2 regions of the Luteibacter sp. RCC_6_2 genome follow, and region 2 is predicted to be linked to the other one. Evidence: predicted binding sites of a transcription regulator. Region 2 holds the regulator's gene; the other holds the start of a gene.
The links. The regulator sigma-54, encoded in region 2, starts transcription at its own class of promoters, with help from an activator protein. The targets are predictions, from matches to a motif close to TGGCACGNGCNTTGC.
Positions count from the first base shown of each region.

Region 1 (5,356 bases), on a different contig from region 2:
ACCTTCGCCGTGGGCCCCTCGTCGTCGCAGGACGTCTTCTCCTCGGTGGCCGGCATCATCAACGCCTTCGAGGCACCGGGTGGCGGCGCGGCGATGAACAACCAGATCAACGCGCAGTTGCAGAACCTGGACCAGGCCGCGACCAGCTTCCTCGACACGCGCACGAAGATCGGCGCGCGCATGAACACGCTCGACCAGCAGACCCAGATCGGCGCGGACGTGAAGTTGCAATACGCCGACACGCTGTCCAGCTTGCAGGACCTCGACTACGCCAGCGCCATCAGCAAGTTCACCCAGCAGCAATCCGCCCTGGACGCCGCGCAGCAGTCGTACGTGAAGATGCAGAACCTGAGCTTGTTCAACTACCTCAAATAAGAAACGCGTCGATCCTCTTGCAGTGCATTGGAGGCGGCCGCGAGGCCGCCTTTTTTCTTGCAATGAGGCCTAAACCCCGGGCCGGACGTGCCGATAAGGAACCCTGACAGCGGCCGGCGAGGCGTCATTGACGGGTGCTGATCAAGAAAGTGGTTGACAGGTAGAAAAAGTTCTCAAGTTTCTTCCCGGCGTGCCGTAAACCTCTCTGAGGCGGAAGGCTTCCCTAACGGAACCCCGCCGGACTACGCCGCACAACCTCCGGCATTTCGGTTCCGCTTACAAAGGATCAATCCCATGGCTCTGACCATCAACACCAACATCATGTCGCTGAATGCTCAGCGTAACCTGAGCACCTCGCAGACGAAGCTGTCCTCGGCCATCGAGCGCCTGTCTTCCGGTATGCGCATCAACAGCGCGAAGGACGACGCCGCCGGCCTCGCCATCTCCACCCGCTTCACCACGCAGATCAACGGCCTGAACCGCGCCGTGCAGAACGCCAACGACGGTATCTCGCTGTCGCAGACGACCGAATCGGCGCTGGACGAAGTCACGAACAACCTGCAGCGCATCCGCGAACTGGCCGTCCAGTCGACCAACGCCTCGAACTCGGACAGCGACCGCGCCGCGCTCGACGCCGAAGTCCAGCAGCGCTTGGCGGAAGTCACCCGTATCGCCACGCAGACCAACTTCAACGGCATGAAGGTCCTCGACGGTTCGGCCAACTCGCTGAGCTTCCAGGTCGGTGCCAACGTCGGTGAAGTGATCACCGTCGGCCTGAACCAGGGCATGAAGGCCAACCAGGTCGGCCAGCTGGCCTCCGGTTCCGCCTCGCTGGCGTTCACGGCCACCGCCGCCTCGGGCGCCGTCACCACGGCCGGCCAGGCCCTGGCCACCGCCGATTTCTCGACAGTCCCCGCAAACTTCACCGTCAACGGCACCGCGGTCAGCCTGACCACGGACCTGACGGACGCCGCTGGCGTCGCTGCCGAAATCAACACGCAGCTGGGCGCCGGCGCCACGGCCACGGCTTCGGTCAACGCCACGACGGGCCGCATCGAGTTCACCAGCACGGCCACGGGCAACACCGCGACGGCTCCGGTCATTGCCGGCGCCAATGCGTCGATCTTCGGCACCACCTCCACGACCGCTGGCGTCAGCATCGGCGATAAGACCCCGGTCACGCTCGCCGCCGGCGCCGTCACCCTGCAGGTCGGTGACAACGCCTCGTTCGACCTCGCCGGCACGTACAACTCGGCGCAGGACCTGGCCGACGCGATCAACGCCAAGTCGGGCCAGGGCATCAACGCCTACGTCGGTTCCGACGGCGCGGTGAAGTTCGCTTCGGCGAAGGCGATCACGGTGGGTGGCACGGCTCCGGCCGACGCTGGCCTGACGGCCGGTACGCTGGCGGTCTCCACGACCGACACCCTGGCCAACTCCTCGGTCAAGACGGTCGACGGCGCCAACCAGACGATCAACCGCATCGACGCGGCGCTGCAGTCGGTCTCGGACCTCCGCTCGGACCTCGGTGCGGTGCAGAACCGCTTCGAGTCGACGATCTCCAACCTGCAGAACATCTCGCAGAACCTGACCTCGTCGAAGTCCGCCATCACGGACGCCGACTTCGCCCAGGAAACGGCGAACATGTCCTCGGCCCAGATCCTGCAGCAGGCCGGCGTGTCGGTCCTCGCCCAGGCGAACCAGGCCCAGCAGATCGTCTCCAAGCTGCTCCAGTAACAGGCGTCACACCGCCAAATCCGGTTAACGCCGGGTTTGGCAGGGTAATTGCTTAGTTGTCGGCGGTTGGCACTCGAAAGGGAGCCAGCCGCCGACAAATTGGCGCCCAGGGCAGTGAGGCGTCCTCCAGGAGAGCTTCATGGCGACGAATCCCATCACCCTCGGTTCCAGTTCCATCGACGTCGCGAGCATCGTCACCAACCTGACGAACAACAAGCGCTCGGCGACGGACAGCGCCCTGGCTGCCCAGGTCAGCGCGAACACCACCCAGATTTCCGCGATCGGCAATTTCACCTCGTCGCTGACGAGCTTGCAGAACGCGATGAAGGCACTTACGGACGGCAGCGCGTTCACGACGCAGAAGACCTCCGTCGGTGACTCGACGATCCTTTCCGCCACGGCGGATGCGGATGCCCAGCCGAACACGTACAACATCGTCGTCGGCAAGCTGGCCACCTCGCAGAAAACCACCTCGACGGCTTTCGCCACCAGCAAGACCCTGGTGGGCACCGGTACGCTCACGATCGCCATCGGCGGTAAGTCGATGAGCCTGAACGTCGCATCCGGCGCCAACTCGCTCGAAAACATCCGCGATTCCATCAACAAGGCTTCGGACAATCCGGGCGTCACCGCCAGCATCGTCACGGGTACCGACGGCGCGCATCTCGTGCTGACGTCCACCTCCACCGGTGCGGCAAACGCCTTCACGGTGAGCTCCAGCGGCGGCGACGGCAACCTGTCTCAGTTGAACTTCGATCCAGCGACCGATGCGGCGACGGTCAAAGCCCAGGATGCCGAGTTCACCATCGACGGTCTTCCCGCCACGAGCTCGTCGAACACCGTGGCCACCGCCATCGACGGTGTCACCCTCGCCTTGTCCAAGACGGGTACCAGCACCGTCACCATCGCCAATGATCCCTCCGCGGTGTCCACGGCCGTCACCTCCTTCGTCGCGGCCTACAACGCCTTCGTTTCCACCTACCAGACGCTGACCAAGTACGACGCGACCAACCAGCAGGTCGGCGCCCTCATCGGCGACGCGACGCTGACCTCGATCAAGAGCCAGATCACCTCGCTGGTCGGCTCGCAGTCCACGGGCACCGGCGCCGGTCCGAAATCGCTGAGCGACCTCGGTGTGGCGTTCCAGATCGACGGTACGTTGAAGTTCGATTCGACCAAGCTGGCCAAGGCGCTCGCGACCAATCCCAAGGAGACCCAGGGCCTGCTCAGCGGCAGCGATGGCATCGCGCCCAAGCTGGACAAGCTCATCACCAGCTGGACCTCGTCCAGCGGCATCCTGACCCAGCGCACGGCCAACCTGAACAAGAAGGCCAAGGATCTCACCCAGCAGCAAACGGACTTCAACGTCACGATGAAGGCCTATTCCGACCGCCTGACCAAGCAGTACACGGCGCTCGACACGATGATGACCAAGCTCAGCAATACCAGCAGCTTCCTCCAGCAGCAGTTCGACGCGTTGACCACCAGCAAGAGCTGACGGCCTTCCCAGGAAAAGACTCATGGCACTCGGATATTCCCAGGGCGCAGGCGCCTACAAGCAGGTCCGTACGCAAGGCGGCATCGAAACCGCCGACCCGCACGGCCTCATCACCATGCTGATGGACGGTGCTTTGGAGAAGATCCGCTTCGCCCTCGGCCACATGGTGACCGGGAATGTGGCCGGCAAGGGCGAGGCCATCTCGAAGGCCATCGAAATCGTCGGGGCGCTGCAGTCCGCCCTGAACCACGAGGTGAAGTCGCCGCTGGTGGGGCAACTGGATAGTCTGTACGACTACATGAGCCGCCGCCTCTTGCACGCCAACCTGCACAACGACGCGGACGCGCTGGACGAGGTGACCCGCCTGCTCGGGCAGATCCGCGAAAGCTGGATCGCGATTCCCGTCGACGCCCGTCAGCCTGCCGGAGCGGGAGCGTGACCGGCGTCGTCTGGTGCGACCTCGACCGCGTCCTCGGTCTGACCGAGGCCATGCATGCCGCGGCCGCCGAAGGACGCTGGGACGAGCTGGCGGAACTGGAGGCCGAGCGCGAGCCGATCCTCAGGGGCGGCAGCATGCGTCCCGCGCCGGAGACCCTTGAGTCGTTGAAATCCATCATGCTGCTCGACGGCCTCATCAAGGATCTCGTCTCCGTGGCCCGCGACGAGGTTTCCGTCGCATGGGATGCCTCCCGCCGGGTACGCCGGGCCGTGGCCGCGTATAGTTCCTTCTGAACGTTGATCTTCGGCAGGGGGTAGGGCGGATGAGCGGCGAAGACTGGCAGGCATTCTCCGATCGCGTCGCCTGGGACGCGGCATTCCACGCCACGTGCGATGCCGTCGAGCGGCCCGACGCCGCCGCGCTGTCCCTCATCAACGATCGCAACGCCAGCGTCCTGGTCGCGGTGTCGGCGCTCATGGATCGCCGCAGCGATCCCGCCGAGGACGACAGCCCGCTATCCCAGGAAGTGGGCCGGCTCGACGCCAAGCTCAACGTCCTGATGGAGATCGTGAACCGGCTCCTGCTTCCGCAATCGGGCTTGCCGCCGCGGATGCCGCTGCGTTTCAACGCGGCCGGTGCCGTACTGCCCTGGCATGGCTTGCCTCCCGTAGGCCAGCCCGTCCTGCTCAAGATCCATTTCGACGTGTGCCGCGCGCTGCCATTGGAACTGCCCGGCGTGCGCCTTGCCGGCCCGCTGGACGGCAAGGGATTCATCGGCTTCGAGGGCTTGTCCGAAGCCGTGCGGGATGGCCTGGAACGACTGGTTTTCCGTCAGCACAGGCGGCAGATCGCCGAAGCACGGGCCCAGGCAAGACCTGCGGAAGGCGCCTCGGACGCGATGTGACCTTTTACGTCACGTGACATCGGAACGTCGCGTGGCGTCCCGCGTCACATTCGTGACGCCTGTCGTCACGATTGACACCAGGCGCCTTCCAGCTCGTCCGGCGGCCATCGAAACGGATTTCGCGCACAGCCGGAAGGGCCGCGGTAGCACGTGCATTTCAGCCGTCGTGCGCCGGAATTCCGACGTTGGCACGCTCTTTGATTGATACCTTGCAACGAGGTCGACGGGATTCCATCGCGGAACCGTTCCACGGCCTTCGACCACACGTCATGCGAGGTACTCCAGGTGAAGTCTTCCAATTTTCTCGTTGTCGAATCCGACACCGCCCGCGCCGACAGCATCGTTTCCGCGCTGGCCTTCCTCGGCTACCGCCCGGTGCTGGCCAAGCAGATGCAGTTGGCCG
Region 1 covers NZ_JBFUPQ010000002.1:241,969-247,324, reverse strand. Annotated here, with positions in the region: gene flgL (flagellar hook-associated protein FlgL) at 1-375, shown strand, start outside; gene AB6730_RS02920 (flagellin) at 670-2,112, shown strand; gene fliD (flagellar filament capping protein FliD) at 2,252-3,610, shown strand; gene fliS (flagellar export chaperone FliS) at 3,633-4,049, shown strand; gene fliT (flagellar protein FliT) at 4,046-4,342, shown strand; gene AB6730_RS02900 (PilZ domain-containing protein) at 4,372-4,953, shown strand; gene AB6730_RS02895 (sigma-54 dependent transcriptional regulator) at 5,239-5,356, shown strand, end outside.
Region 1: the regulator sigma-54 is predicted to act here: its motif matches at 2,150-2,164, upstream of fliD (flagellar filament capping protein FliD).

Region 2 (5,356 bases):
CGCGCCCCTTGCTGACGAGCCAGACCGTCGACTTGAAACCTGAAACCAGCTGGACGAGCTTGGCTGATGCGCGCGCGTGCAGGCCCAGCCGGTTGGATACCACGATGTCTCGTTCAAGCATGGTCGATGAAGATCCCTCCGCGGCCACCGCTGGCCGCGATCTCGGCCAGTTCGGGCAACGATTTTTCCGAATAATTGAGAACCCGCAGCAGCATGGGCAGGTTGAGGCCCGAGACACAGCGAAGGTGGACGCCGAGTTCGCCCAGGGACAGGCCGATATTGCAGGGAGTGGCGCCGTAGAGATCGGCCAGGACGAGCACGCCCTCGCCGTGGTCGAGGTCGCGGGCGTGCTTGGCGGTGAGCGTGCGCATGACGTCGGGGTCCGCGCTGGGCGGCACCTCGACGGCGTCGATGTCCAGTGGCAGCTTGGGCATGACGTGCCGCGCCGCCGAGATCAGCGCCTTGCCGACGGCTTCGTGGGTCATGAGGAGGACACCGACGCTCATCGCCCGGTGTCTCGTGATGGCTTCGGCTGGGTCATGGTCACTCGAGCTCGCGATGGAAAGTCAGTACGTTGCCGCGTTCCGAGCGGAAATGCTGGGCCAGTTTCTCCACCAGGTAGACCGAGCGATGACGACCGCCGGTACAGCCGATGGAAACCGTGACATAGCTTCTGTCTTCGCCCTCGAAGCGCGGCAACCAGGTGTCGAGCCAGCGGGCGACGTCGGCATAGTATTCGCCTACCAGGGGGTTCGCGTCGAGGAATTCCCGGACCGGGAGGTCCTTGCCCGAGAAGGGACGCAGCCGCGGGTCCCAGTGGGGGTTGGGCAGGCAGCGCGCATCGAAGACGAAATCGGCATCGGAAGGGAGCCCGCGCCGGTAGGCGAAGGACTCGAACAGCAGCGTCGTGCCGTCGGAGGCGGCGGCGTAGCCGGTGGCGAAGAGGCGGCGCAGCTGGTGCACGTTCAGGTCGCTGGAGTCGATGACCTTCTCGGCGATCGAGACCAGCGGGCGAAGCAGCTTGCGTTCCTGGGCGATGGAATCGGCCAGCGACAGCTTCTCGGCCGCCAGCGGATGGCGCCGGCGCGTCTCGGAATAGCGCTTGATGAGGACATCGTCGCGGCTGTCGAGGAAGATCAGGTGCACGTGCACGCCGGCCGAAGAGAGCTCCGACAAGACGTGCGGCATGCGCGAGAGATCGATACGGCGGTTGCGCACGTCCACGCCCACGGCGATGCGCTTGCGCGGCCCGTGCTCGCCCTGGCTCACGGCGGCGACCAGCTGCGGGATCAGCTCCGCCGGCATGTTGTCGACGCAATAGAACTCGAGGTCCTCCAGCGCGCGCAGCGCGACGGTCTTGCCGCCACCGGACATGCCGGTCAGCACCACCAGGTGGATGGCATCGGGCTCGACGATGGGGCTCATGACTTCGTCGCTCACGGGGTCACCACGGGGAGAAACGGCGCATCTGGTGCGCCTGGCGGTCGATGAAGGTCTGCGCGGGGTCGATGCCCTTGGCCTTCAGCACGTGGTTGCGCACCGCGGCCTCGACCAGCACCGCCAGGTTGCGGCCCGGCGCGACGGGAATGGTGATCTTGGGCACGTCGACGTCGAGTACGTTGCGCCGGCTCACATCGCCGGTGAGGCGGGTCATGGCGTCGGTTTCCTCGCCCTCGCGCAGCGGCTTGAGGTGGATGACCAGGCGCAGGTACTTGGACGGTTTCACCGCGGTATGGCCGAACATCTCGCGGATGTTCAGCACGCCCAGGCCGCGCACCTCCAGGAGGTCCTGCAGCAGTTCAGGGCAGGCGCCGTCGATGACATCGGGGGCGATGAGGGTGAATTCGGTGGCGTCGTCGGCCACCAGGCGGTGACCGCGGCTGATCAGTTCCAGGGCCAGTTCGCTCTTGCCCGAGGCAGGCTCGCCGGTGATCAGCACGCCGATGGAGAACACTTCCAGGAACACGCCGTGCAGGGTGACCCGCGGCGCCAGGGTGCGGGCCAGGTGGTATTGCAGGTAGGTGAGCAATTCATGGCCGCGCTTGGTGCTCTGCCACAGCGGCGTGTCCGTTTCCTCGGCGACTTCGCGCAGGTCGGCGGGGATGGACTGTTCCTTGGTGACGATCAGGGCGGCGGGCTGGTAGGCGGCGATCTTGTGGATGACTTCCCAACGCTGGCGCGAGTCGAGCCCGTCGAGGAAATTGAGTTCCTCCGTGCCGATGATCTGCACCTTGTTGGGGTAGATCACGTTGAGATAACCGACCAGGGAGGGCCGGCGGCTCTGCTTGGTATTGGGCTCGAGCACGCGCGATTCGCCGCGCATGCCGGCGGCCCAGCGCAGGGCCATGCGCTCGTGTACCCCGTCGAAGAGTTGTCTGGCGGTAAGCCGGTCCACGCTTGGTCCCTTCAAAGAGAAAAGCCGGCCCGCGGGGCGGGCCGGCTTGCTTATATTGTGCCACAAGGGTGGAAAGCGCCCCGGCCAGGAGGGGCTTGTAGCGCCCCGTAAGGGGGTGGGAAGCGGCCTGGGCCGCGATGGGGGCTGCGGCAAGCCTTTTCGCGCGCCAGCGCGCTTCCCACCGGCGGGCTTCCCGCCCGGAGCCTTGTCAGCTGCTGCTGGCGACGCGGCCGTCGCGGACCTCGTGGTTGTGGTGGTCCTTCAGCTTTTCCTTGTGTTTCTTCAGCTGGTCGGCCAGCTTGGCGATCATCGCGTCGATCGCGGTGTACATCGTGTCGTTCTTGTTGTCGTCCTCGAGGCGGGCGATGCCGTCGGCGTGTAGGCGGGTGCCCGCGCAGTGCAGGGTGCCACCGGCCTTGTGCTCGTTCTTGTCGACGGAAAGGACCACGTCGAGGGCTTTGATGTTGTCGAAAAGGCGTTCGAAGCGGCCGACTTGCTGTTCCACGCGCTCACGCAGGGCGGGGGTGATATGGATGTGCTGGCCGCTGATCTGGATTTGCATTGACGCCTCCTTCTTGCTGAGGGTGCCGCCTTGTGGCGACGAGATCGGAACGGCGAGGTACCGTTCCTCTAGCCTTGAACCTATGGGACCGTAGACCTCCGGTGGGGTTCCGTGCGCGTCAACTGGCGCGGACGCGTTCGCTGGAACTGGGGATACGCATGGCCTCGCGGTACTTGGCCACCGTACGTCGCGCCACCTGAATACCGCGTCGATGCAGTTCCTCCGCCAGGGCCTGGTCGGACAGGGGCCGGCGCGCGTCCTCGGCCGTGATGAGCTTGCGCAGCATGGCCTGGATCGCGGTGGCGGACGCGGTGCCGCCATCCTCGGTGGCCACGCCGCTGGAGAAGAAATGTTTCAGTTCGAAGGTGCCGCGCGGCGTATGCATGTATTTGCGCGTGGTCACCCGGGAGATCGTGGACTCGTGCATGCCCACTTCCTCGGCCACTTCGCGCAACACCAGCGGGTGCATGGCCTCGGGGCCATAGTCGAGGAACGCGCTTTGCCGGCGGACGATCACATCGGCCACCTTCTGCAAGGTCTCGGCCCTGGACTGCAGGCTCTTGAGCAGCCAGCGCGCTTCCTGCAGCTGGCCTTTCATCCAGGTGGCGTCGTCGCCACGGGCGCGCGCGATGAGGTTGCAATAGTGCTGGTTGAGACCCAGCCGGGGCTGGGAGTCGGGATTGAGGCTGACCTGCCAGCGCCCGTTCTCGCGCCGGGCATAGACGTCGGGCGCCACGTATTCCACGGGCGTGGCATCCAGCGCGGCGCCGGGGCGGGGGTCGAGGCTGCGTATGAGGCCCGCCGCGGCGGCCACGTGGGCCTCGGGCGCCTTGAGCCGGCGGGCGATCTTGGCGGCGTCGTTGCGTGCCAGCAGCTCCAGTTCCTCGTTCACGATGCGGATCGCGAGTTCGCGATGCGGCGTGTCGAGCGAGAACTGGGAAAGCTGGCAGAACAGGCAGTCGCGCAGGTCGAGGCTGGCGATGCCGGTGGGGTCGAAGCGTTGCACGCGCTGGCGCACGGCCTCGATCTCCGCCGCGGTCGCATGCAATTCGTTGGGCAAGGCGGCTTCCACCGCTTCCACGCCATCGCGCAGGTAACCGTCCTCGTCGAGCGCGTGGATGATCGCGGTGGCGATGGCATGGTCGCGCGGCGAGAACTGCGACAGGTTGAGCTGCCACTCCAGGTGCTGCTGGAGGCTTTCCGGCGCGGCGTTCTGTGGCTCGAAGCCGTCTTCGTCGAGACTGCCACTGCGGGACGACGCACCGGCATAGTCGCCGGCATCGCCGTGGAACCGGTCGTCGTCCCATTCCGGAGCGAGTTCCTCGGACGGCGTGACGGTGGATTCCTCATCCTCCTTCGACGCCTTCACCGGAATCTCTTCGCGGGATGGGAACTCGGGTGCTTCGTATCCGGCGTCGTCCGCGGTCTCGGCTTCGGACTCGGCGTCTTCCGCGAACTCGAGCAAGGGGTTGCTTTCCGCGATCTGGCGGAGTTCGGCCTCGAGCTCAAGCTGTGACAGTTGCAGAAGGCGGATGGCCTGCTGCAACTGCGGCGTCAGCGTGAGCTGCTGATGGAGGCGAAACTGGAGTCCGGGTTTCATGCCTTCGACGCTTGGGGTTCCCGATCCATCGTAACCCCTTACGGGCTCCGCAAACCAGCGGCGAAGCGAGCTATGCCCACCAGCCTGACGGATGGCCGGTCAAATGCGGAATTCACGACCCAGATACACTTCCCGTACCTTTTCATCGGCGAGGATGTGCTGCGGCGTCCCGCGGGCCAGCACCTCGCCGTCGTTCAGGATGTACGCGCGATCGCAGATGCCGAGGGTCTCGCGCACGTTGTGGTCGGTGATCAGCACGCCGATCCCGCGCTCCTTCAGGTGGCGGACGATGCGCTGGATCTCGCCCACCGAGATGGGGTCGACACCCGCGAACGGTTCGTCGAGCAGCATGTAGCGAGGACGCGCGGCGAGGGCGCGGGCGATCTCCACGCGGCGACGCTCGCCGCCGGAAAGGCTGATGCCTTTCTGCTCGGCGATATGCGAGATCTTGAGCTCGTCCAGCAGGCTCTCCAACTCGTCCTCGCGCTGCTTCTGGGTCATGCCTTCACGCAATTCCAGCACGGCCAGGATGTTGTCCGACACGCTGAGCCGCCGGAACACCGAGGCTTCCTGTGGCAGGTAGCCGATACCCAGCTTGGCGCGCGCATGCATCGGCAGGCCGGTGATGTCTTGCTGGTCGAGCTTGATCGAGCCGGCGTCGGCCTGGATGAGGCCTACCACCATGTAGAAGCAGGTGGTCTTGCCGGCGCCGTTGGGGCCGAGCAGGCCGACCACCTCGCCTTCACGGATGGAAAAGGCGAAATCGCGAACCACCTGGCGCGCGCGGAAGCGCTTCTGC
Region 2 covers NZ_JBFUPQ010000016.1:10,692-16,047, forward strand. Annotated here, with positions in the region: gene AB6730_RS16115 (HPr family phosphocarrier protein) at 1-121, opposite strand, end outside; gene AB6730_RS16120 (PTS sugar transporter subunit IIA) at 114-506, opposite strand; gene rapZ (RNase adapter RapZ) at 544-1,425, opposite strand; gene hprK (HPr(Ser) kinase/phosphatase) at 1,445-2,395, opposite strand; gene hpf (ribosome hibernation-promoting factor, HPF/YfiA family) at 2,604-2,957, opposite strand; gene AB6730_RS16140 (RNA polymerase factor sigma-54) at 3,076-4,557, opposite strand; gene lptB (LPS export ABC transporter ATP-binding protein) at 4,657-5,356, opposite strand, start outside.